DNA from 2 places in the Kitasatospora sp. NPDC004723 genome. Region 1 is predicted to be linked to the other one. Evidence: riboswitches for the same ligand, from Rfam matches in the RefSeq annotation. Region 1 holds a riboswitch; the other holds the start of a gene.
What was found. Region 1 has a riboswitch for glycine ahead of gcvP (aminomethyl-transferring glycine dehydrogenase). Riboswitches for the same ligand answer to the same signal wherever they lie in the genome.
Positions count from the first base shown of each region.

Region 2: another riboswitch for glycine. It lies ahead of gcvT (glycine cleavage system aminomethyltransferase GcvT); the one in region 1 lies ahead of gcvP (aminomethyl-transferring glycine dehydrogenase).

Region 1 is NZ_JBEXJT010000025.1:100,785-111,392, reverse strand. Features, by position in the region: gene ABZW10_RS23350 (FHA domain-containing protein) at 1-57, shown strand, start outside; gene ABZW10_RS23345 (MerR family transcriptional regulator) at 237-932, shown strand; gene ABZW10_RS23340 (bifunctional nuclease family protein) at 1,019-1,495, shown strand; gene ABZW10_RS23335 (MerR family transcriptional regulator) at 1,756-2,418, shown strand; gene ABZW10_RS23330 (ElyC/SanA/YdcF family protein) at 2,554-3,258, shown strand; gene ABZW10_RS23325 (DNA polymerase IV) at 3,311-4,708, shown strand; gene ABZW10_RS23320 (MFS transporter) at 4,846-6,336, opposite strand; gene ABZW10_RS23315 (DUF2382 domain-containing protein) at 6,493-7,626, opposite strand; glycine riboswitch at 7,842-7,945, shown strand; gene gcvP (aminomethyl-transferring glycine dehydrogenase) at 8,186-10,608, shown strand, end outside.
Region 2 is NZ_JBEXJT010000047.1:73-10,680, reverse strand. Features, by position in the region: gene ABZW10_RS31485 (Ig-like domain-containing protein) at 1-212, shown strand, start outside; gene ABZW10_RS31480 (ATP-binding protein) at 406-906, shown strand; gene ABZW10_RS31475 (VOC family protein) at 1,557-2,018, shown strand; gene ABZW10_RS31470 (CAP family protein) at 2,061-2,639, opposite strand; gene ABZW10_RS31465 (hypothetical protein) at 2,812-3,081, shown strand; gene ABZW10_RS31460 (hypothetical protein) at 3,078-3,407, shown strand; gene ABZW10_RS31455 (L-serine ammonia-lyase) at 3,469-4,836, opposite strand; gene glyA (serine hydroxymethyltransferase) at 5,035-6,303, opposite strand; gene gcvH (glycine cleavage system protein GcvH) at 6,387-6,770, opposite strand; gene gcvT (glycine cleavage system aminomethyltransferase GcvT) at 6,870-7,991, opposite strand; glycine riboswitch at 8,212-8,318, opposite strand; gene ABZW10_RS31435 (enhanced serine sensitivity protein SseB) at 8,497-9,300, shown strand; gene ABZW10_RS31430 (enhanced serine sensitivity protein SseB C-terminal domain-containing protein) at 9,607-10,419, shown strand.

The sequences.
Region 1 (10,608 bases):
GTGCAGATCGGGAAGTACCGGCTGGTCTTCTTCGCCAGCCACAACCGGGGGTACTGAAACCAACGTCGGCAGGAGCCCGAGTGAGTCCGAACAGCACTTCCTCTCCTCTCGGGGCGATCACCCCCGCGTCGTCCGGCCCCCGGCCGGACCAGGGCGCGCGGGGGGTGGTCGCGGCCCCCAGGCAGCCGCTCCGGCCGGACCGGCCCGCCGGGCGGCGGCGCGGCGGTGACGAGCTGTTGAGCATCGGCGCCGTGCTGGCCTTCCTGCGCGACGACTTCCCCGAGGTCACCATCTCCAAGATCCGCTTCCTGGAGGCGGAGGGGCTGGTCGAGCCGCAGCGCACGCCCTCGGGGTACCGCAAGTTCAGCCCGGCCGACGTCGAGCGGCTGGCCTACGTGCTGCGGATGCAGCGCGACCACTACCTGCCGCTGCGGGTGATCCGCGAGCACCTCGACGCGATCGAGCGCGGCGAGAGCCCGCCGGCGCTGCCCGGGGCCGCGGACACCCGGCCCGGGCCGCTGGAGGAGGCGGACCGGGAGCTGACCGCCTCGGCCGAGGCCTCCGCCGGGGTCCGGCTTGGCCGGGCCGAGCTGCTGGCGGCCGCCGAGGCCGGCGAGGCCGAGCTGGCCGAGTGGGAGTCCTACGGACTGGTCGCCCCCGGGCCGGACGGCGGCTACGACGGCGAGGCGCTGCAGGTCGCCCGGCTGGTCGCCGAACTCGGCCGGTACGGGCTCGAGCCGCGCCACCTGCGGGCCATGAAGGCGGCCGCGGACCGGGAGGTCACCCTGGTCGAGCAGGTGGTGGCGCCGCTGCGACGGCACCGCAACCCGCAGACCCGGGCGCACGCCGAGGCCACCGCCCGGGAGCTCGCGACGCTGTCCGTCCGGTTGCACGCCGCGATGGTCCAGGCCGGCCTGCGGATCCGTTCGTAACGGCCGCCCCTTCGTGCCCACCCCGCTGACCAGCGGCGTCGGCGCTGCGCTTTCATATCCGGGTCGGGAGCCATAGGGTTGCCTGTGTGAATGAGCTCGACGTCGTGGGTGTCCGGGTGGAGATGCCTTCCAACCAGCCGATCGTGCTGCTCCGGGAGGTCGGGGGCGATCGCTACCTGCCGATCTGGATCGGCCCCGGCGAGGCGACCGCGATCGCCTTCGCCCAGCAGGGCATGACGCCGGTGCGCCCGCTGACGCACGACCTGTTCAAGGACGTCCTGGAGGCGCTCGGCCAGCAGCTCACCGAGGTCCGGATCACCGATCTGCGCGAGGGCGTCTTCTACGCCGAGCTGGTCTTCGCCGGCGGGGTGGAGGTGAGCGCCCGGCCGTCCGACGCGATAGCGCTGGCGCTGCGCACCGGAACCCCCATCTACGGGAGCGAGGAGGTGCTCGCGGAGGCGGGCATCGCGATCCCGGACGAGCAGGAGGACGAGGTCGAGAAGTTCCGCGAGTTCCTCGACCAGGTGTCGCCGGAGGACTTCGGCGGGGGCGGCCCGCAGTAGGGCGCGGGGCGGCCCGGGGGCGCTGCGGAAGCCGGCCGGAAGGCCGAAGTGCCGTAAGCGGTGCGGCTGTTTTGCCAAAATGCCTCCACCTACCCACACTAGGGGCACGAAAAACCACTCTCCTGGGTGACGCGGTCTGTTCGGCCCGGCGTGGCGATCGTTGACGGGCCATGGGGGACTGCCTACCGTCAGGAGGGGCTGCCCGGGTGTCCGACGCCCGAGGTCTGGGTTGCCCGCAGCACGAGTGGACGGAGGTAGGCATGACCGGCACTGGCGATGAAGTGGCCACGGGAGGCCTGTGCGCCGTGCACCTGCCGCGCACCACACGAACGGTGACCGAACTGCCCCGGACGGCGGAGCTGCCGCGGGTGGGACGGTTCCCGGCGGTACAGCCCGGCCAGCCGGCTCTGGAGCGGTTCTCGCCGACGTCCGAGCTGATCGGCTACCGGGGCCCGACCGCCTGCGCGGCGGCCGGGATCACCTACCGCCAGCTGGACTACTGGGCCCGCACCGGCCTGCTGGAGCCCAGCGTCCGCTCGGTGTACCCGGCGAGCAGCCAGCGGCTCTACGGCTTCCGCGACATCCTGCTGCTGAAGATCGTCAAACGGCTCCTGGACGCCGGCGTTTCGCTGCAGAACATCCGGGTGGCGGTCGCCCATCTGCAGGCCGCCGAGATCGCCGACCTGGCCGGGCTGACGCTGATGTGCGACGGCGCGACGGTGTACGAGTGCACGACGCCCCAGCAGGTGGTCGACCTGATGAAGGGCGGCCAGGGGGTCTTCGGGATCGCGGTCGGAGCGGTCTGGCGGGAGCTGGAGCTGACCCTGGTGCGGCTGCACGGGGAGCGCACCGACACCGGCGAGACGGTGGTCGGCCAGGACCCGGCGGACGAGCTGGCGCAGCGGCGCAACCGGGCTGTCTAGGGCACGCCCCAAGGACTTCGAGGGACGCCGTGGGCCCGGACGGGGAACCGTCCGGGCCCACGGCGTCGTCGTGCCCGGTGAGCCGGGACGAGGGAGGGCAATGTGCGGCGGTTCGGTGACGGGATCCCCGGTCTGGTGGCGCGCAGGGCGGTGCGGCTCGGTCTGCGGCTGCGCCGGCGGCCGGTGCAGCGGCGGCTGTTCCAGCTGGTGACGCTCGGCTGCTCGCTGGCGCTCGCGCCGAGCGCCTGGCTGTGGCTCGCCGCGGGGGACCGGGTCGGCACGGTGGCGAGCGCGCCCCCGGCGCCGGTGGCGGTGGTGTTCGGCGCCGGGCTGTTCGACGGCAAGCCCTCGCCGTACCTTGCCCACCGGCTCGACGCGGCGGTGGAGCTGTACGGCACGGGGAAGGTCCAGGCGATCCTGGTGACCGGTGACAACGGCCGGACGAGCTACGACGAGACCGACGCGATGCGCGGGTACCTGATCGAGCACGGGGTGCCGGAGGTGCGGGTGGTCGGCGACTACGCGGGGTTCGACACCTGGGACTCCTGCACCCGGGCGCACCGGATCTTCGGGGTGGACCGGGCGGTGCTGGTCAGCCAGGACTTCCACGTCCGGCGGGCGCTGGCGCTGTGCGAGGCGGCGGGCATCGAGTCCTACGCGGTGGGGGTGCCGGAGGTGCGGGACGCGACCTGGCTGTACGGCGGGTTCCGGGAGATCCCGGGGGCCGGGAAGGCGGCGCTGAACGCCTGGCTGCGGCCGGACCCGCTGTTCCTCGGCCCGCGCGAGCCGGGCATACCGCAGGCGCTGGCGGACGCGGGGCCGGAGCAGTCGGCGCGCTGAGCGGGCGGCCGGGTTCGGCGGCGTTGTCGCACCCGTGGGGCATGATCGGCGGGTGCGGTCACTGCCGAGCATCATCCACCTCGACATGGACGCCTTCTTCGCGTCGGTGGAGCAGGCGGCCAAGCCGAGCCTGCGCGGCAAGCCGGTGATCGTCGGCGGACTGGGCGGGCGCGGGGTGGTGTCGACCGCCTCCTACGAGGCGCGGCGGTTCGGGGTGCACTCGGCGATGCCGATGGCGCAGGCGCGTCGGCTCTGCCCGAACGCGGCCTTCCTGGCCGGCCGTTTCGAGGCGTACCGGCAGGTGAGCGAGCTGGTGATGGGGCTGCTGCGGGAGCTGTCGCCGCTGGTGCAGCCGCTGAGCCTGGACGAGGCCTTCGTCGACCTGGAGGCCGGTCCGTACGGCCCGGTGCTGGCCGAGGCGGAGCACGGGACGGGGGAGCGGCTGGTGCTGGCGCTGGCGGAGGACCTGCGGGCGGACATCGAGCGGCGCACCGGGCTGACCGCCTCGGTCGGGGCGGCGGGCTCGAAGCTGATGGCCAAGATCGCCTCCGAGCAGGCCAAGCCGGACGGGCTGGTGCTGATCGAGCCGGGGCAGGAGCGGGCGGTGCTGGGGCCGATGCCGGTGCGGGCGCTGCCGGGGATCGGCCCGGCCACCGAGCAGGTGCTGCGCCGGGCGGGGCTGAACACGGTGGCCGAGCTCGCCGAGGCGGGGGAACCGGAGCTGGTGCAACTGCTGGGCAGGGCGCACGGGGCCGGCGTCCACCAGATGTCGATAGGCCTGGACGACCGGCCGGTGGTGGCGGACCAGGACGCCAAGTCGGTCTCGGTGGAGGACACCTTCGAGGTGGACCTGGCGGACCGGGACCGGGTGCTGCGCGAGGTGGAGGCGCTGGCGCTGCGCTGTGTGCGGCGGCTGCGCGGGGCGGGGCGCTCGGGTCGCACGGTGGTGCTGAAGGTCCGGCGTTTCGACTTCTCCACGCTGACCCGCTCGGAGACGCTGCGCGGTCCGACGGACGAGGAGGCGGTGATCGTCGAGACCGCCCGGCGGCTGGCCGCGCAGGTGGACATCACGGGCGGGGTGCGGCTGCTGGGCGTGGGGGTGGCGCAGCTGGCCGACTACACCCAGGAGGACCTGTTCGCGCAGGCCGTCCGGGAGGAGGCCGAGGCCGCCGGGGCCGGGGCCGAGGAGGAGCCGGAGGCGGTCGAGGAGGAGGCCGTGGCGGTGCGGCGCTGGCTGCCGGGGCAGGACGTCCACCACGCGGAGCTCGGGCCGGGGTGGGTGCAGGGCAGCGGGGTGGGGCGGGTGACGGTGCGCTTCGAGACGCCGTGGAGCGGGCCGGGGCGGGTGCGGACCTTCGCGATCGAGGATCCCGCGCTGGAGCCGGCCCGGCCGCTGCCGCTGCGCGAGGGCTGGCCGGGCGCGACGGAGGAGCGGGAGGACGACGCTTAGACGCGAAGCGGCCCCACCCGGCAGGGGGGCCGGGTGGGGCCGCGTGCGTTCCGGGCCTCGGACGGTCGCGATGCCCTCGGCGACCGTCCGGGTCCGGTCCCCGCGCCCTGTCCCTGGGCGCGGGGCCGGACGCCTCGTCAGGCGTCGGTCTTCACCGGCTCCCGGCCGGAGGTCAGGTCCGCCGCCGGGCTGCCGGTGGTCACGCTGGTGACCGGCTTGACGGAGCGGATGAGGAACGGGACGGCGCCGGCCACGGCGCAGACCACGGCGGCTGTCCAGAAGGCGTGCCGGTAGGCGTCCAGGGTGGGCAGCGAGACCGGGATCGGCAGCTTCATGGTGTCGCCGGTGAGGACGGCGGCCATGACGGCGGTGCCGATCGCGCCGCCGACGGTGCGCAGCACGGCGTTCATGCCGTTGGCGATGCCGCTCTGCTCGGCCGGGACGGCGCCGTTGATGTAGGCGGGCATCGCCGAGAAGGCGAGGCCGATGCCGAGGCCGAAGATCGCCGAGGAGAGGTAGATGTCGCCCTCGTGGCTGTGCCGCAGGGCCAGGTAGGCCATCGAGACGGCGCCGAGGACGCCGCCGAGGACCAGCGGCAGGCGCGGGCCGCGGCGGGCGATCAGCAGTGCGCCGAGCGGGGCGGCGACCATCGAGCCGAGGGCGGAGGGCAGCAGCATCACGCCGGCGTGCAGCACGGTGGCGGTGAAGCCGTAGTGGGCGAGCTTCTCCGGGGTCTGGGCGAAGTTGCTGATGACCATGAAGGAGCCGTACATGCCGAAGCCGATCAGCAGGCCGGCCAGGTTGGTGAAGGCGACGGCGGGGCGCGACATCATCTTCATGTCGACCAGCGGGTGCGCGACCTTGACCTCGATGACGCCCCAGATCAGGGCGACCACGGCGGCGACGGCGAACAGGCCGAGGGTCTTGGTGGAGGTCCAGCCCCAGTGGTTGCCCTGGCTGACGGCGACCAGCAGGGCGGAGAGCCAGCCGGCGAGGGCGATCGCGCCGAGCGGGTCGGCGCCGCCGTCCTTGTCGGTGACCGGGTCGGTGGGCACCCGCAGTGCGACCAGGGCGACCGCGATCAGACCGAAGACCAGGCCCATCCAGAAGATCGACTTGTAGCTCCAGTGCTCCAGCAGCAGGCCGGTGGCGACCAGGCCGAGGCCGCTGCCGACACCCATCGAGGCGCTGATGGCGGCGACGCCGCCGGTGACCTTCTGCTTGGGCAGTTCGTCGCGGACGATGCTGATGGCGAGCGGCAGCACGCCACCGCCGGCGCCCTGCAGCACGCGGGCGACGACCAGCCAGGTGAAGGAGTGGGTGGAGACCGCGAGGGCGGAGCCCGCGACCAGGCCGCCGAGCGAGATCAGCAGCATCGGCTTGCGCCCGCGCAGGTCGCCGAAGCGGCCCAGCAGGGGGGTCAGCACGGCGGCCGACAGCAGGTTGGCCGTCATCAGCCAGGTGATGCTGGAGCCGGAGACGCTCAGTTCCTTGGCGAGCGAGGGCAGGATCGGGACGACCGCGGTCTGCACCACGCTGAACGACAGCATCGCCAGGATGAGGGCCGGCAGGACCCGGGCGCTGCTCTGCTTCTCGGCCGCGGTGGTGGGCTGTGGTGCCTCACTCACGGTTGCTTCCTCCCGTACATAGTGAATGAACTGAAGTAACCATGCAGGGGGATACTTCAGTGTGTCAAATATTCATTGGTTAAGCCTTGGTAAAAAGGAAGGACCCCGGCCGGGGGCGGCCGGGGTCCTGCGGCAGGGCGGAGCGGGAGTCCGCCGTCAGACGAGCGGGCGGTCCGGAGCGGGCCGGGCCGGGGCCGGCGCGGCGGGCGGCGGCGAGGTCGGGAAGGCCGGCGTGGCCGCGGCGTTGTCGTGGACCTCGACCTGCTCGCGCCGCAGCTCCTCGCGGACGACCTCCTCGGTGGTGTACCGCTCGACCACCAGCCGGACCCGTTCGACCGGCGCCAGGTACTTGCGGACCACCGGACGCTCCTCGCGCAGGGTGACCTCCTCCACCGCCTCGGCGATCTCCTTCTCGTCGAGCGCGGCCCGCTCGGCCTCGCCGACCGGCACCCGTTCGACCCGGACCCGCTCGCGGACCACCGGGATCCGGCGCTCCACCTGCTCGCTGGTCACGTACTTGCGCAGCTTCGCGGTGCCGATCACGTGCCACTCGGTGGTGACGTCGAGGCGCTCCTCGCGGCAGGTGATCTCCAGCGGGCCGGTGGGGGAGGAGGCGGACGGGCCGGTCTCGGGCCGCCGCGCGGGGCGCGGCTGCGGTTCGGTGGCGGGGTGGGGCGCGGTGGGCGCGGCCGGGGGAGCGGTGAAGGTCCGCACCCGGGTCTCGGGCGTGGCGTCGGCCGGCTTGTCGAGGTCGGCCGCCCGGTGGAAGGTGAGCTGCTTGGCCGGGCGCGAGGCGTCGGTGCCGCCGACCGCTCCCGTCCCGTTGGTGGCGGCCGTCCCGTTCGGGGCCCCCGTCCCGTTCGGGACGGGCGGGCTCGCGGGCGCGGCGGTGGGGCCGGTGCCCGCGGTGGTGCCGAAGTCGAGGTCGGCCGGCTTCTCCGACGGGCCCTCGCCCGGCACCGACGGCCGGCCCTCCGCCGGGGTGTCCAGCCCGTAGTAGCGGTAGAGCTGGAGCTCCTGGGCGGGCGACAGGTGCTGGCCCACGCCGAAGTCCGGTGACTCCTTCACCAGGGACTTGTCGTACGGCACCCGCAGCTCGTCGCCGGAGAACTCGCTCGTGGTCAGGGGGACGAAGGCGTCGCGGCCGAAGATGCCGGTCCGGACGGCGGCCCACTCGGGACGGCCGGTGGAGTCGTCCAGGTACACCTCGTCGATGGTGCCGATCTTGTCCCCGTTGCGGTCCACCGCCTTGTGGCCGATGAGGTCCCGGGGGTCGATGTCGGTCTGCACTCTTTTCCTCCAGTGCGGTGAGCTCGCGGAAACGCCCGCAGGACAGCGCCACTTCACACCAAAAGCCATCAAACGGGCGCGCGCGAGCGGGATGCGGCCGGACGGGCCCGGGGCTGCGCCGACCGGGGCACGGCCGCCGACAGCGGTGAAGTCGCCGAAGGACCTGACGCACCCGTGATCGCGGTGCCTCCCGCTGGTACCCTGGGCGCGACCGCCGAGCCCGCTCGGGAGAGTCCTCGACAGCGGAAGCCGCTGGTCGTGGCGCCGAAGGAGCAACTCCTCCCCGGAATCTCTCAGGCATCCGTACCGTGCGGGATAGGTCACTCTGGAAAGCAGGGCAGGATCGCGGGCGAGGGAGCCGGCGGACCCCACCCTCACCGACGGTGCAAGCCGGCGGGGCGTCCCACGGCGCTCCGCGCGGGCGAAGCTCTCAGGTCCCGATGACAGAGGGGGAGGCCTGTCGGGTTCGTCCGACCGGGCCGCTCCGCTGTTGTCCGCAGCGGCGGGGCGCCGGGCGTGCGCACCCCCGCCGGTCCGTGACCAGGAGGCCTCGACCACCATGAACGCCCAGCCGAACTCGGGACGCCCCACGACCCCCGCGACCCTCACCGAGCTCGAACAGGCCAGCCCCTTCGAGAACCGCCACATCGGCCCCGACGCCGCCGCGCAGGAGAAGATGCTGGCCCAGGTCGGGTACGCCTCGCTGGACGAGCTGGCCACCGCCGCCGTCCCCGAGGCCATCCGCTCGATCACCGCGCTCGACCTGCCCGCCGGGCGCAGCGAGGCCCAGGTCCTCGCCGAGCTGCGCGAGCTGGCCGGCCGCAACACCGTGCTCACGTCGATGATCGGCCTGGGCTACTACGGCACCTTCACCCCGCCGGTGATCCTGCGCAACGTCATGGAGAACCCGGCCTGGTACACCGCGTACACGCCGTACCAGCCGGAGATCTCGCAGGGCCGCCTGGAGGCGCTGCTCAACTTCCAGACCCTGGTCTCCGACCTGACCGGCCTGCCCACCTCCGGCTCCTCCCTGCTGGACGAGGGCACCGCGGCCGCCGAGGCGATGGCCCTGGCCCGCCGCGTCACCAAGGTCAAGGGCGGTGTCTTCCTGGTCGACGCCGAGACCCTGCCGCAGACCGTCGCGGTGATCAACACCCGCGCCGTGCCGACCGGCGTCGAGGTGGTCGTCGCCGACCTGTCCGAGGGCATCCCGGCCGAGATCGCCGAGCGCGGCGTCTTCGGCGTGCTGCTCCAGTACCCCGGCGCCACCGGCGTGGTCCGCGACCTCGCCCCGCTGATCGAGCAGGCCCACGGCCTGGGCGCGATCGTCGCCGTCGCCGCCGACCTGCTCGCCCTCACCCTGCTGAAGTCGCCGGCCGAGCTCGGTGCCGACATCGCCTGCGGCACCTCCCAGCGCTTCGGCGTGCCGATGGGCTTCGGCGGCCCGCACGCCGGCTACCTCGCGGTGCGCGCCGAGTACGCCCGCTCGCTGCCCGGCCGCCTGGTCGGTGTCTCGGTCGACGCCGACGGCAACCGCGCCTACCGGCTGGCCCTGCAGACCCGCGAGCAGCACATCCGCCGCGAGAAGGCCACCAGCAACATCTGCACCGCCCAGGTGCTGCTCGCCGTGATGGCCTCGATGTACGCCGTCTACCACGGCCCGGACGGCCTGGCCGACATCGCCCGCCGCACCCACCGCTACGCCGCCGCGCTCGCCGAGGGCCTGCGGGCCGGCGGCGTCGAGCTGCTGCACGGCGAGTTCTTCGACACCGTCACCGCGGTCGTCCCCGGCCGCGCCGCGGAGATCGCCGCCGCCGCCCGCGCCAACGGCATCAACGTCTTCCAGGACGGCGCGGACCGGATCTCGGTCTCCACCGACGAGACCACCACCCGCGAGCACCTGGCGGGCGTCTGGGCCGCGTTCGGCGTCGAGGGCGTCGAGGTCGCGGAGGGCGCCGACGCGCTGCCCGCCGCGCTGCTGCGCGAGGACGAGTACCTCACCCACCCGGTCTTCCACAGCCACCGCTCGGAGACCGCCATGCTGCGCTACCTGCGCCGCCTGTCGGACCGGGACTACGCGCTGGACCGCGGCATGATCCCGCTGGGCTCCTGCACCATGAAGCTCAACGCGACCACCGAGATGGAGTCGGTGACCTGGCCGGAGTTCGGCCAGCTGCACCCCTTCGCCCCGGTCGACCAGGCCGAGGGCTTCCTCACCCTGATCCGCGGTCTGGAGCGGCAGCTGGTCGAGGTGACCGGCTACGACGCCGTCTCCATCCAGCCGAACGCCGGTTCCCAGGGCGAGCTGGCCGGCCTGCTGGCCGTGCGCGCCTACCACCACGCCAACGGCGACACCCAGCGCGACGTCTGCCTCATCCCGTCCTCCGCGCACGGCACCAACGCCGCCTCCGCGGTGATGGCCGGCATGCGCGTGGTCGTGGTCAAGACCCTGGTCGACGGCGACGTCGACGTCGAGGACCTGAAGGCCAAGATCGAGCAGCACCGCGACAGCCTCGCCGTGCTGATGGTCACCTACCCGTCCACCCACGGCGTGTACGAGACCCAGATCACCGAGATCTGCGGCCTGGTGCACGAGGCCGGCGGCCAGGTGTACGTCGACGGCGCCAACCTGAACGCGCTGGTCGGCCTGGCCAAGCCGGGCAAGTTCGGCGCGGACGTCTCGCACCTGAACCTGCACAAGACCTTCTGCATCCCGCACGGCGGCGGCGGCCCGGGCGTCGGCCCGGTGGCGGTGCGCGAGCACCTCGCGCCGTACCTGCCCAACCACCCGCTCCAGGCGGAGGCCGGTCCGGCCACCGGTGTCGGCCCGATCTCGGCCGCCCCGTGGGGCTCGGCGGGCATCCTGCCGATCTCCTGGTCGTACGTCCGGCTGATGGGCGGCGAGGGCCTCAAGCGCGCCACCCAGGTCGCGGTGCTGAACGCCAACTACATCGCCAAGCGGCTGGCCCCGCACTTCCCGGT
Region 2 (10,608 bases), on a different contig from region 1:
ACTACTGGAGCGACGCCTTCGGCAAGGACAACGTCAGCCATGGCTGCGTGGGCCTGAAGGACGTCAACGGCGGCGGCTCGGGCACCTCGGCGGGCAAGTTCTACGACGGCTCGCTGATCGGGGACGTCGTCACCGTGCAGAACTCCAGCCGCGGCCAGGTGGCGCCGGACAACGGCCTCAGTGGCTGGAACCTCGACTGGAGCGCCTGGTAGCCGCAGCGCCCGCCCACCCGCGGCCCGCCGTGACCCGGACCTGCCCGAACGCGGGTTCGGGTTGCACGCGGCATATGCCGAAACACCCGTGATCGTTTGCTCATTGTCCGTACGCGGCCGCTTGCGTTCCGCAATGATGGGGCGCATGGCGGGTTGGGGCGAAACAGATCAGTCATCACTTCCGGGATCCAGCTTGGTCGCTGACGCGTCGTGGGCACCGTTCCAGGACGCCCTCGCGGCCCTGGAGCGGCTCAGCTCCGACGAGCTGGAGCAGTTGTACGTCGGGAAGCTGTGCGACCGGGAGGCGCCGCGCGAGGTGCGGTTGCCGTCCCGGCCGGCCACCGGCCCGTTGGCGCGGCGGCTGGTGCTCGCGGCCCTGGAGAACTGGGACCTGCACCAGCACCTGGAGGTCGGCGAGTTACTCACCAGCGAGCTCGTCGCCAATGCGCTGCGGCATGCTGCCGGTCGGACCATCGGACTGCACGTGGCGCGCAAGCCGGGCTGGGTCCGGGTGGAGGTGCGGGACTCCTCGCGGGCGCTGCCGTGCATGATCCTGGCGGAGCCGCTGCCGGCCAACGAGCGCGGGCGCGGGCTCCAGGTGGTCGACGACCTGGCGGACCGCTGGGGCGCCGACCTGCTGCCGCGCGGCAAGGGCGTCTGGTTCGAGCTGAAGGTCCGCGACCGGGCGGTCTGAGCCATCCGGTCCGGGAGGGGCCGGGATGGTCCGGGAGGGCCCTGGGCGGTCCGGGAAAACACGCGGGGCCCCCGAATTCACCGTGGTCCGGTGGCTGGGGGCCCCTGCAGGTCATCGCGCCGGCCAAGGGGGTGCGTGCCGCGCGATGGGTGTCGGCCGTGCCAGGTCGGGCCGGCCGAAGTCATCGTCGCCCAGGGCGCGCGCCAGTCGCTGGCGCCCGCCGTCGGACAACTCGACTATCGCACGGATCTCAGCATGTGGGCAAACCAGGCGGCTTCGATTTCAAGGTTTGTAACTTAGTTCACCTTGGGAATTTGCATAGGTTCATGCCGGCGCCTGAGATTATTCATGATCGACACTATTTTCCATGCTCGGCGGCCAGGCTCGCACGGGGTCCGGAGAGCGGGCATCGCGGGACTCCTTGATCATTTCGATTCTCCCGAAACGGCAGGTCCGGATCATGTCCCTGCGGCGGGCGGCGGGCGGCGGGCGGCGGGCGGCGGGCGGCGGGCGGAGGCGGACGCGGCCTTCCCGGGCCTGCTCGCCGCCGTTCTCGGCCCGCGGCCCTTGACCTGAAGCCGACTTCAGCTCCTACGGTCCTCTTCAGACCGCCGGTGATCGGCCGGCGGCGTCCATCGAGGGGATCCGTCATGACCGGCACCGACAGCGTCGTTCCCGACCGCTACCGCTACGCGGTCGTCCCGCACATCATGGTCGGCGACGCCGCCGCCGCGATCGACTTCTACGTGAAGGCCTTCGGGGCGCGTGAGGACTTCCGGCTCGACGCGCCCGGCGGCGGCATCCTGCACGCGGAGATCAGCATCGGGCAGTCCGTCCTGATGCTGGGCGACACCGGCGACAGCGCCCCGTTCGCCGCCCCGACCGCGCTCGGCGGAACCAGCGTCGCCCTGCACGTCTTCGTCCCCGACGTCGACGCCCTCGCCGAGCGCGCCGAGGCCGCCGGCGCGGAGGTCCTCCAGCCGCCGACGGACATGTTCCACGGCGACCGCACCGCCATCCTCAGGGACCCCTCGGGCCATGTGTGGGTCTTCCTGACCCACCTGGAGAACCCCTCGCTGGACGAACTCCACCGCCGCATGTCCGCCGGCTGACGGCCGCGGGCGGGCTCGCCCGCGGGCCGGAGCCGGCCCGGGTCAGCCGCGCGGCGGCAGGACGTTGGCGGCGTACTCGGGCGAGACGTTGCCCGGCGGGTTGTAGTCGCAGACGACGTAGGTCTCGTACCAGGTGTCGCCGCGGCCGTAGGCGCGGGCGCAGCCGAGGCGGGTGGAGGACTTCCAGACCACCTGGGTGAACAGGCCGGTCGCGGCGGAGTAGCCGGGGTTGCCGTAGTCGTAGTTCCCGGCCTGCGCGTACCAGGCGTCGACGGCCCGGCGGCAGCCGGCGCGGTCGGGGGTGCTGGAGGCGAACCAGGACTGGTTCTCGCCGTACGCGGGGTCGAGCCCGGCGTGGCCGCCGGAGAGGCGCTCGTACGTCGACAGCCGGGCGGCGCGGCTCTTCGCGTACTCCTGGACGGCGGGGTCCAGGGCCAGCGCCGGGACGCCGTGCCGGGCGCGGTACTCGTTGTGGGCGCGCAGGCAGTCGTCGGCGAAGGCCGCGTCGGTGGCGTCCGGCAGCGCGGCGCGGGCCGCGGCGGGGGTGGTGGCGGCCGCGCCGAGGACGGCGGCCAGCAGCAGGGTGGTGAGGGTGCGGACACCGGTTCGGGTGTGCTTCATCCGCGCTCCGGGGGCTCGTGGGAGTGGTGTTGCGGCCACGATGGCAGTCGGCCGGAACTGGGGACGGGCCCTCCGGGTGTGGTTCACCCGGGCGAGTGAGTAGTCCGACCGTCGCACGTCCCGTGGTGACTACAGTGGAGTCCGGTCGACCGCCACCGCAGCAGGAGGACCGATGACCGCACAGCCGGTGGAACCGCATCGCACCCGTCCGCGCACTCAGGACGAGATCGGGGCCGCGTTGCCGCCATCCCAACGGATGGCCTTCTACCGGGACATGGGCTCGGCGGACGAACACGAGATCGCCGGCGTGCTGCGCCGCTGGCGGCTCCGGCTGGAGCTCTACGGCGACCCGGCGACCGCCCGCACCCACGCCGAGGTCCAGCAGGGTGCCGCCCCCGGCCGGGCCCTCTCCGCCGTCCTGCGCGAGCGAGAGCGCCCGTGAGTGACTGGGACGATCCGTACGACGGCGACGAGGAACACGACCCGATCGTGCTGTCACCCCAGGTCGAGGCGGTGTTCGATTTCGCGGTGACACCACCGGACGTCGTCTCGGCGATCGCCGCGTTCCTGGTGGGCCTGCGCGAGACGCTGGACGGCGGCCCGCATCCCGACCACGCCGAGGCCGTTCCCGGGCTCCCCGGCGCCTACACCGCTCCGCTGGCCCACGATCTCGGGCTGGTCCAGTACCACGCGACCGGGACCCCGCACGGGCCCGGCTTCTACGTCGCCCGGATCGTGCGGACGGACGCCTACCCCGAGGAGTTCTGAGTCCGGAAACGGCGGCGCCCCCGCCGGGAGGGCAGGGGCGCCGTACCGGCCGGGTGCGGGATCAGCACTCGATGACGTTGACGGCGAGGCCGCCGCGCGAGGTCTCCTTGTACTTGATCTTCATGTCGGCGCCGGTCTCCTTCATGGTCTTGATCGCCTTGTCGAGGGAGACGTGGTGGCGGCCGTCGCCGCGCAGGGCCATCCGGGCGGCGGTGACGGCCTTGACCGACGCCATGCCGTTGCGCTCGATGCAGGGGATCTGGACCAGGCCGCCGACCGGGTCGCAGGTGAGGCCGAGGTTGTGCTCGATGCCGATCTCGGCGGCGTTCTCGACCTGCTCCGGGCTGCCGCCGAGGACCTCGGCGAGGCCGCTGGCGGCCATCGAGCAGGCGGAGCCGACCTCGCCCTGGCAGCCGACCTCGGCGCCGGAGATGGAGGCGTTCTCCTTGAAGAGCATGCCGATCGCGCCGGCGGAGAGCAGGAAGCGGACGATGCCGTCCTCGTCGGCGCCCGGGATGAAGTTCAGGTAGTAGTGCAGGACGGCGGGGATGATGCCGGCCGCGCCGTTGGTCGGGGCGGTGACCACCCGGCGGCCGGAGGCGTTCTCCTCGTTGACCGCCATCGCGTAGAGGGTCACCCACTCCATCGCGTTGGCCGGGCCGATGCCCTCGGCGCGCAGCGCGCGGGCGGCCGCGGCGGCGCGGCGGCGCACCTTGAGGCCGCCGGGGAGTATGCCCTCGCGGGACATGCCGGCCCGGACGCACTCCTGCATGACCCGCCAGATCTCCAGCAGGCCGGCGCGGATCTCCTCCTCGGTGCGCCAGGCCTTCTCGTTCTCCAGCATCAGGCCGGAGATCGACAGGCCGGTCTCCCGGGTGAGCCGCAGCAGTTCCTCGCCGGTGCGGAAGGGGTACTTCAGTGCGGTGTCGTCGGGCTTGACCCGGTCCGCGCCGATCGCGTCCTCGTCGACGACGAAGCCGCCGCCGACCGAGTAGTAGGTCTTCTCCAGCACGGTCGAGCCGTCGGCCCGGAAGGCCCACAGCGTCATGCCGTTGGCGTGGTACGGCAGCGAGCGGCGCCGGTGCAGCACCAGTTGGGTGTCGGGGTCGAAGTCGATGGCGTGCACGCCGAGCAGGTGGATCCGCTTCTCGGCGGTGATCCGCTCGACGTCGCGGTCGGCCTGGTCGACGTCGATGGTGCGCGGGGAGGCGTTCTCCAGGCCCAGCAGCACCGCCTTCGGGGTGCCGTGGCCGTGGCCGGTGGCGCCGAGCGAGCCGTACAGCTCGGCGCGGACGGCCGTCACCTCGGTCAGCAGGCCCTCCGACTTCAGGCGGCGGGCGAACATCCGGGCTGCGCGCATCGGCCCGACGGTGTGGGAGCTGGAGGGACCGATGCCGATGGAGAAGAGGTCGAAGACGCTGATGGCCACGGAGGGACGTCCTTGTCTGGTCTCGTGGGTGGTGCCGGCAGGGAGGGGAGGACGGCGGTGGCGGGAGGGTGGGTCGGGCGAGGGCGGGCGGCTGACACGGGTCGGGGCACCGCGCGCACTCTCCAGTGTGCGCGGTGCCCCGGAATCCCCGGTGTCCGGGCGGGGTGAGCCCGGTCACCGGCCGCCGAACGGCGGGACCTACAGGTTGGGGTAGAGCGGGTACTTCTCGGCCAGGGCGGTGACCCGGGCCTTGAGCGCCTCGGCGGTGCCCTCGTCGAAGGCCGGCTTCAGGGCCTCGGCGATGATGTCGGCGACCTCGCGGAAGTCCTCGGCCTGGAAGCCGCGGGTGGCGAGCGCCGGGGTGCCGATCCGCAGGCCGGAGGTGACCATCGGCGGGCGCGGGTCGTTCGGGATGGCGTTGCGGTTGACGGTGATGCCGACCTCGTGCAGACGGTCCTCGGCCTGCTGGCCGTCGAGCCGGCTGTTGCGCAGGTCGACCAGGACGAGGTGCACGTCGGTGCCGCCGGACAGCACGGAGACGCCGGCCTCGGTGACGTCGGCCTGCAGCAGGCGCTCGGCGAGGATCCGGGCGCCGTCCAGGGTGCGCTGCTGGCGCTCCTTGAACTCCTCCGAGGCGGCGACCTTGAAGGCGACGGCCTTGCCGGCGATGACGTGCTCCAGCGGGCCGCCCTGCTGGCCGGGGAAGACCGCGGAGTTGATCTTCTTGGCGTGCTCGGCCTTGGAGAGGATGACGCCGCCGCGCGGGCCGCCCAGGGTCTTGTGGGTGGTGGTGGTGACCACGTCCGCGAACGGCACCGGGTTGGGGTGCAGGCCCGCGGCGACCAGGCCGGCGAAGTGCGCCATGTCGACCATCAGCAGCGCGCCGACCTCGTCGGCGATCCGGCGGAACTCGGCGAAGTCGAGCTGGCGCGGGTAGGCGGACCAGCCGGCGATGATCAGCTGCGGGCGGTGCTCCTTGGCGAGGCGCTCGACCTCGGCCATGTCGACCTGGCTGGTCTTGTCGTCCACGTGGTACGGCACCACGTTGTAGAGCTTGCCGGAGAAGTTGATCTTCATGCCGTGGGTCAGGTGGCCGCCGTGGGCCAGGTTCAGGCCCAGGATGGTGTCGCCCGGCTTGATCAGCGCGAACATCGCGGCGGCGTTGGCCTGCGCGCCGGAGTGCGGCTGGACGTTGGCGTGCTCGGCGCCGAACAGCGCCTTGATGCGGTCGATCGCGATCTGCTCGACCACGTCGACGTGCTCGCAGCCGCCGTAGTAGCGGCGACCGGGGTAGCCCTCGGCGTACTTGTTGGTCAGCACCGAGCCCTGGGCCTCCATGACCGCCACCGGGGCGAAGTTCTCGGAGGCGATCATCTCCAGGGTGGTCTGCTGGCGGTGCAGCTCGGCGTCGACCGCGGCGGCGATCTCCGGGTCGAGGGCGTGCAGGGACTGGTTCAGAACCGTCATGGTGGGGTCTTCCCGGGAGGAGGCGGGGCAGAGGGGGGCCGGCAGCGGGGCGGCCGTGGTGCGACGGCCGCCCCGGCGGTGGCTCAGGCCGAGGGGTTGGTGAGCGCGGTGTACTCGTCGGCGGTCAGCAGCTTGCCGGTCGACTCGATGCGGACCTTGAACAGCCAGCCACCCTCGAACGGCTCGCTGTTGACCAGGCTGTTGTCGTCGGAGACGGCCTCGTTGACCTCGGTGACCTCACCGGTCACCGGCGAGAACAGGTCGCTGACCGACTTGGTCGACTCCAGCTCGCCACAGGTCTCGCCGGCGGTCACGGTGTCGCCGACCTCGGGGAGCTGCACGTACACGATGTCGCCGAGGGCGTCGGCGGCGTGCTTGGTGATGCCGATCGTGGCGACCTCACCGGCCTCGGAGGTGGTCAGCCACTCGTGCTCGTCGGTGTACTGCAGGTGCTGGGGGTTGCTCATGGCGTCATTCTCCAGGATGGGAAGCGGGTACGACGAAGCGGCCCGGCGCGCGGACCTGCCTCGCGTGGGGAACAGCGGGAAACCGGTGGGGGAGGGGCGTCAGCGGGCGCGCTTGTAGAACGGCAGCGCCACGACCTGGACCGGCTCGTGCTTGCCGCGCACGTCCACCGCGACGGTGGTGCCGGGGGCGGCGTGGGCCGCGTCCACGTAGGCCATCGCGATCGGCTTCTCCAGCGTGGGGGAGGGCGCGCCGGAGGTGATCCGGCCGATCGCCTCGCCGTCGGTGGAGACCACGGTGTACTCGGCGCGCGGCACGCGCTTGCCCTCGGAGACCAGGCCGACCAGCACCCGCGGCGCCTTGGCCTCGGCCTCGGCGGCGGCCCGCTCCAGGGCCTTGCGGCCGACGAAGGCGCCCTCGTTGGTGGTCTTGTCGAAGCGGACGACCCGGCCCAGGCCCGCGTCGAACGGGGTCAGGTCGGTGGACAGCTCGTGGCCGTACAGCGGCATGCCGGCCTCCAGGCGCAGCGTGTCGCGGCAGGACAGGCCGCAGGGGATCAGACCGCGCCCGGTGCCGGCCTCGGTCAGCGCCTGCCAGATGTGCTCGGCGTCGCCCGGGTTGCAGAAGATCTCGAAGCCGTCCTCGCCGGTGTAGCCGGTGCGGGCGAGCAGCACGTCGCGGCCGGCCACCTGGGCCGGGAGGATCGCGTAGTACTTCAGGCCGGGCAGGTCGGCCTCGGTGGTGTCGGCCAGGATCCCGGTGGACTCCGGGCCCTGCACGGCGATCAGCGCGTAGGCGTCGCGGTCGTCGGAGACGACGGCGTTGAAGCCCTTGGCACGGGCGATCAGCTCGTCCAGCACCAGCTGGGCGTTGGAGGCGTTGGCGACGACCAGGAAGGCGTCCTCGCGCAGGCGGTAGACGATCAGGTCGTCCAGGATGCCGCCGTCCTCGGCGCAGATCATGGTGTAGCGGGCGCGCAGCACGCCGAGCGCGGAGACGAAGCCGACCAGGGCGTGGTCCAGCATCTCGCCGGCCTGCGGGCCGGTGACGGTGATCTCGCCCATGTGGGAGAGGTCGAACAGGCCGGCCTTGGTGCGGACGGCGAGGTGCTCCTCGCGCTCGCTGCCGTAGCGCAGCGGCATGTCCCAGCCGGCGAAGTCGGTCATGGTGGCGCCGAGGGCGCGGTGCAGCGCGTCGAGCGCGGTGAGGCGGAGGGACGACATGGCCAGGAACTCCTCGGTCGGGGCACTCAGGGGTGCGCGCGCCGGGACCGGCCCTGTCTCGGGGGCGGCGGACCCTGCGCGCGGGCATGCGGCGGCTGGGTCTCCCCATCTGTCGTCGTACCTGAGAGCTTCACCGTCCACTGCCCTGTAGGGGAACAGCATGGCGGCTTGCACCGTGGGTGGGCGGACGGCAGGGCCGTACGCCGCTTTCCAGATGTGCCTAACCCGTGCGGTAGGGGTGCCTGAGAGATTCCGGGGAGGACTTGCTCCTTCGGCGCCGGCTGTGCCGCCTGGACGGGGCACTCCGGACTCTCCCGCGCGGGTTCGAGCGGCCGGTATGGAGTTGGCGGGGCCTGGGTGGATGCCACCGCAGACGCGCACATCATGGCACGTCCGCCGGGACAAGGGGAGAGGGGGTTGCGTCACGTCGGGCCTGGCGGCCCGGGGCGGGGTGCCGAAACGCTAGGCTGCGGGCATCGGCGAGCAGAGGACGGTACGGCGGCGCATGGGGTACCCGGTGGAGCAGCAGGGGTGGGACGGGGCCGAGTCGGCGCCGCCGGGAGGCGCGTGGCCGGCCAACGAGCTGGAGCAGGTGCTCACCGCCGCGCTCGGCGACCCCGGTGCGACCCCGCGGGTGATCGAGGTGCTGGCGCGCAGCCAGGTGTGGATCCCGCTGCCGTCGGGCGGCGGCCCGCAGGGGCAGTCGCTGGACCTGCCGACGATCGAACTGGCCGGCGACCCCTATGTCCCGGTGTTCTCCTCGCAGGAGGTGTTCGTCCAGCAGGCTCCCGGGATGGCGTTCGCGGTCGCCCCGGTGTGGGAGTTCGCCCGTGGTCTGCCGCTGGGCGTGGGCATCGCCGTCAACCCCGAGGCGGCGGTGGGCATCCCGGTGCCGCCGGAGGGCGTGGCGGAGCTGCGCCGCGGGCCGCGCGAGGACCGCTGGGCCGACGCCCCGGACGCCGTGCAGGCTCCGGGCGGCGGCCGGGTGGCGCTGCGCGAGCCGGTGCCGGGGGAGGACCCGGAGGCGTTCCTGGCCGCCTGCCGCGCGGAACTCGCGGCGCTGCCGGGAGTGCTGACCGCCCGGCGGGCGCTGGCGAGCGTCGAGGGCGAGCCGACCGTGATGTTCGTGGGCGTCCAGCTGGATCCGGGGGCCCCCGCCGACCCGGCTGCGGTGAACGAGGGATTGGGCCGCGCACTGGGAACCGCACCGCTTCCCGGAGGCGTCCACCTCGTACTGCTCGACCTCGCGGACGATCCGGTGGTCGACTGGTTGGTGAACCGGGTCGCGCCCTTCTACGTGCGGGGCTGACCCGGCCCCGGCCGTCCGTCCGGCAGCCGTCGGACGGGGTGCGGGCGGGGAGGCGGTGCGGACCCTGGCACGGTGGCGTGGCGGCGGTCGGTGGCCGCCCCATAGGGTGCGTGCTGACGGCCGCCGGGCCGCCGGTGACGGACGAGGAACGAAGAAGCGCAGCGAGGTGGGCGCATGAGTGCGGGATCGGTAGCTGGCGGTGCACCGGGGCCCTGGGGCCAGGCGCCCACCGGACGCCCGGATCCGGGCGCGCTGGAGCGCGCGCTGCGCGAGGTGGCGCCGGAGCGCTACGAGGCCTACGAGACGATGCTGCACGCGCTCGCCGAGGGCCGGGTCTGGATGCTGCTCTGGCACGGCACGCCGGGCAGCGCGGACGCCCAGTACGGGAACATGGAGATCAGCGGCCACGGCTACGCGCCGGCCGTCACCTCGCCCGAGCAGCTGGCGGCGTCCGGCTGGGCGCGGGCGCACGAGGTGATCTCCGGCCGGGAGATCGCGGCCTCGCTGTACCGGACCCGGTGGGGCCTGTGGCTGAACCCGCACGCCCCGGGCGGCGGGGTGGGCGTGCCGTGGGCGGACCTGCGCCGGGTCGCCGCGGGCCTGGACCGGCTGCCGGCCGGGCCGCTGAAGCTGAGCGAGCCGCAGGTGCCGGCGCAGCAGTTCTTCGCGCTGCTGGAGCGCCAGGCGGTCGAGGTGCGCGCGGTGAGGGCGCTGCGCCGGGCCTGGGTGCGGCCGTCGGTGGGCGAACCGTACCTGGCGATCGGCCTGGACCTGTACGAGAGTTCGCCGCCCACGGTGGAGGCGGTGCGGGCGCTGATGCAGCGGGCGATCGCGGTCGCGCCGGAGGGGCTGGCGGTCTCGACGGTCGCGATGGCGGACGAGTACGACCCGGTGGCGCTGTGGATGCGGGCCAACGCGCGCCCGTTCTACGACCGGGAGGCGGCCGGGCACGGCCGGCCGGCGACGGGGCCGTACCCGCCGGTGCCGCCGCCGTACACCGCGCAGCAGGGGCCGGCCCAGGGGCACGGCTTCGGCTACGGCACGCATCCGCCGGCGCAGGGCTGGCCGGGGCAGCAGCCGCCGCCGCAGCAGCCGTGGCCCGGCTACCCCGGTCGCTAGGGCCTCTCTTTCGGATCACGCCGGGCGGTCGCCGCCGGAGCACGCACCTCGCCGGCTTGTCGTCGGTCGCCGATGCTCCGCATGGACTCCCTCCTCCGTGCCGCCGATGCACGCACTCCAACGACGCCTGCTTGTCCGACGTGATCCGAAAGAGAGGCCCTAGGCCCAATGCCGGTGACTTAAGTTGTG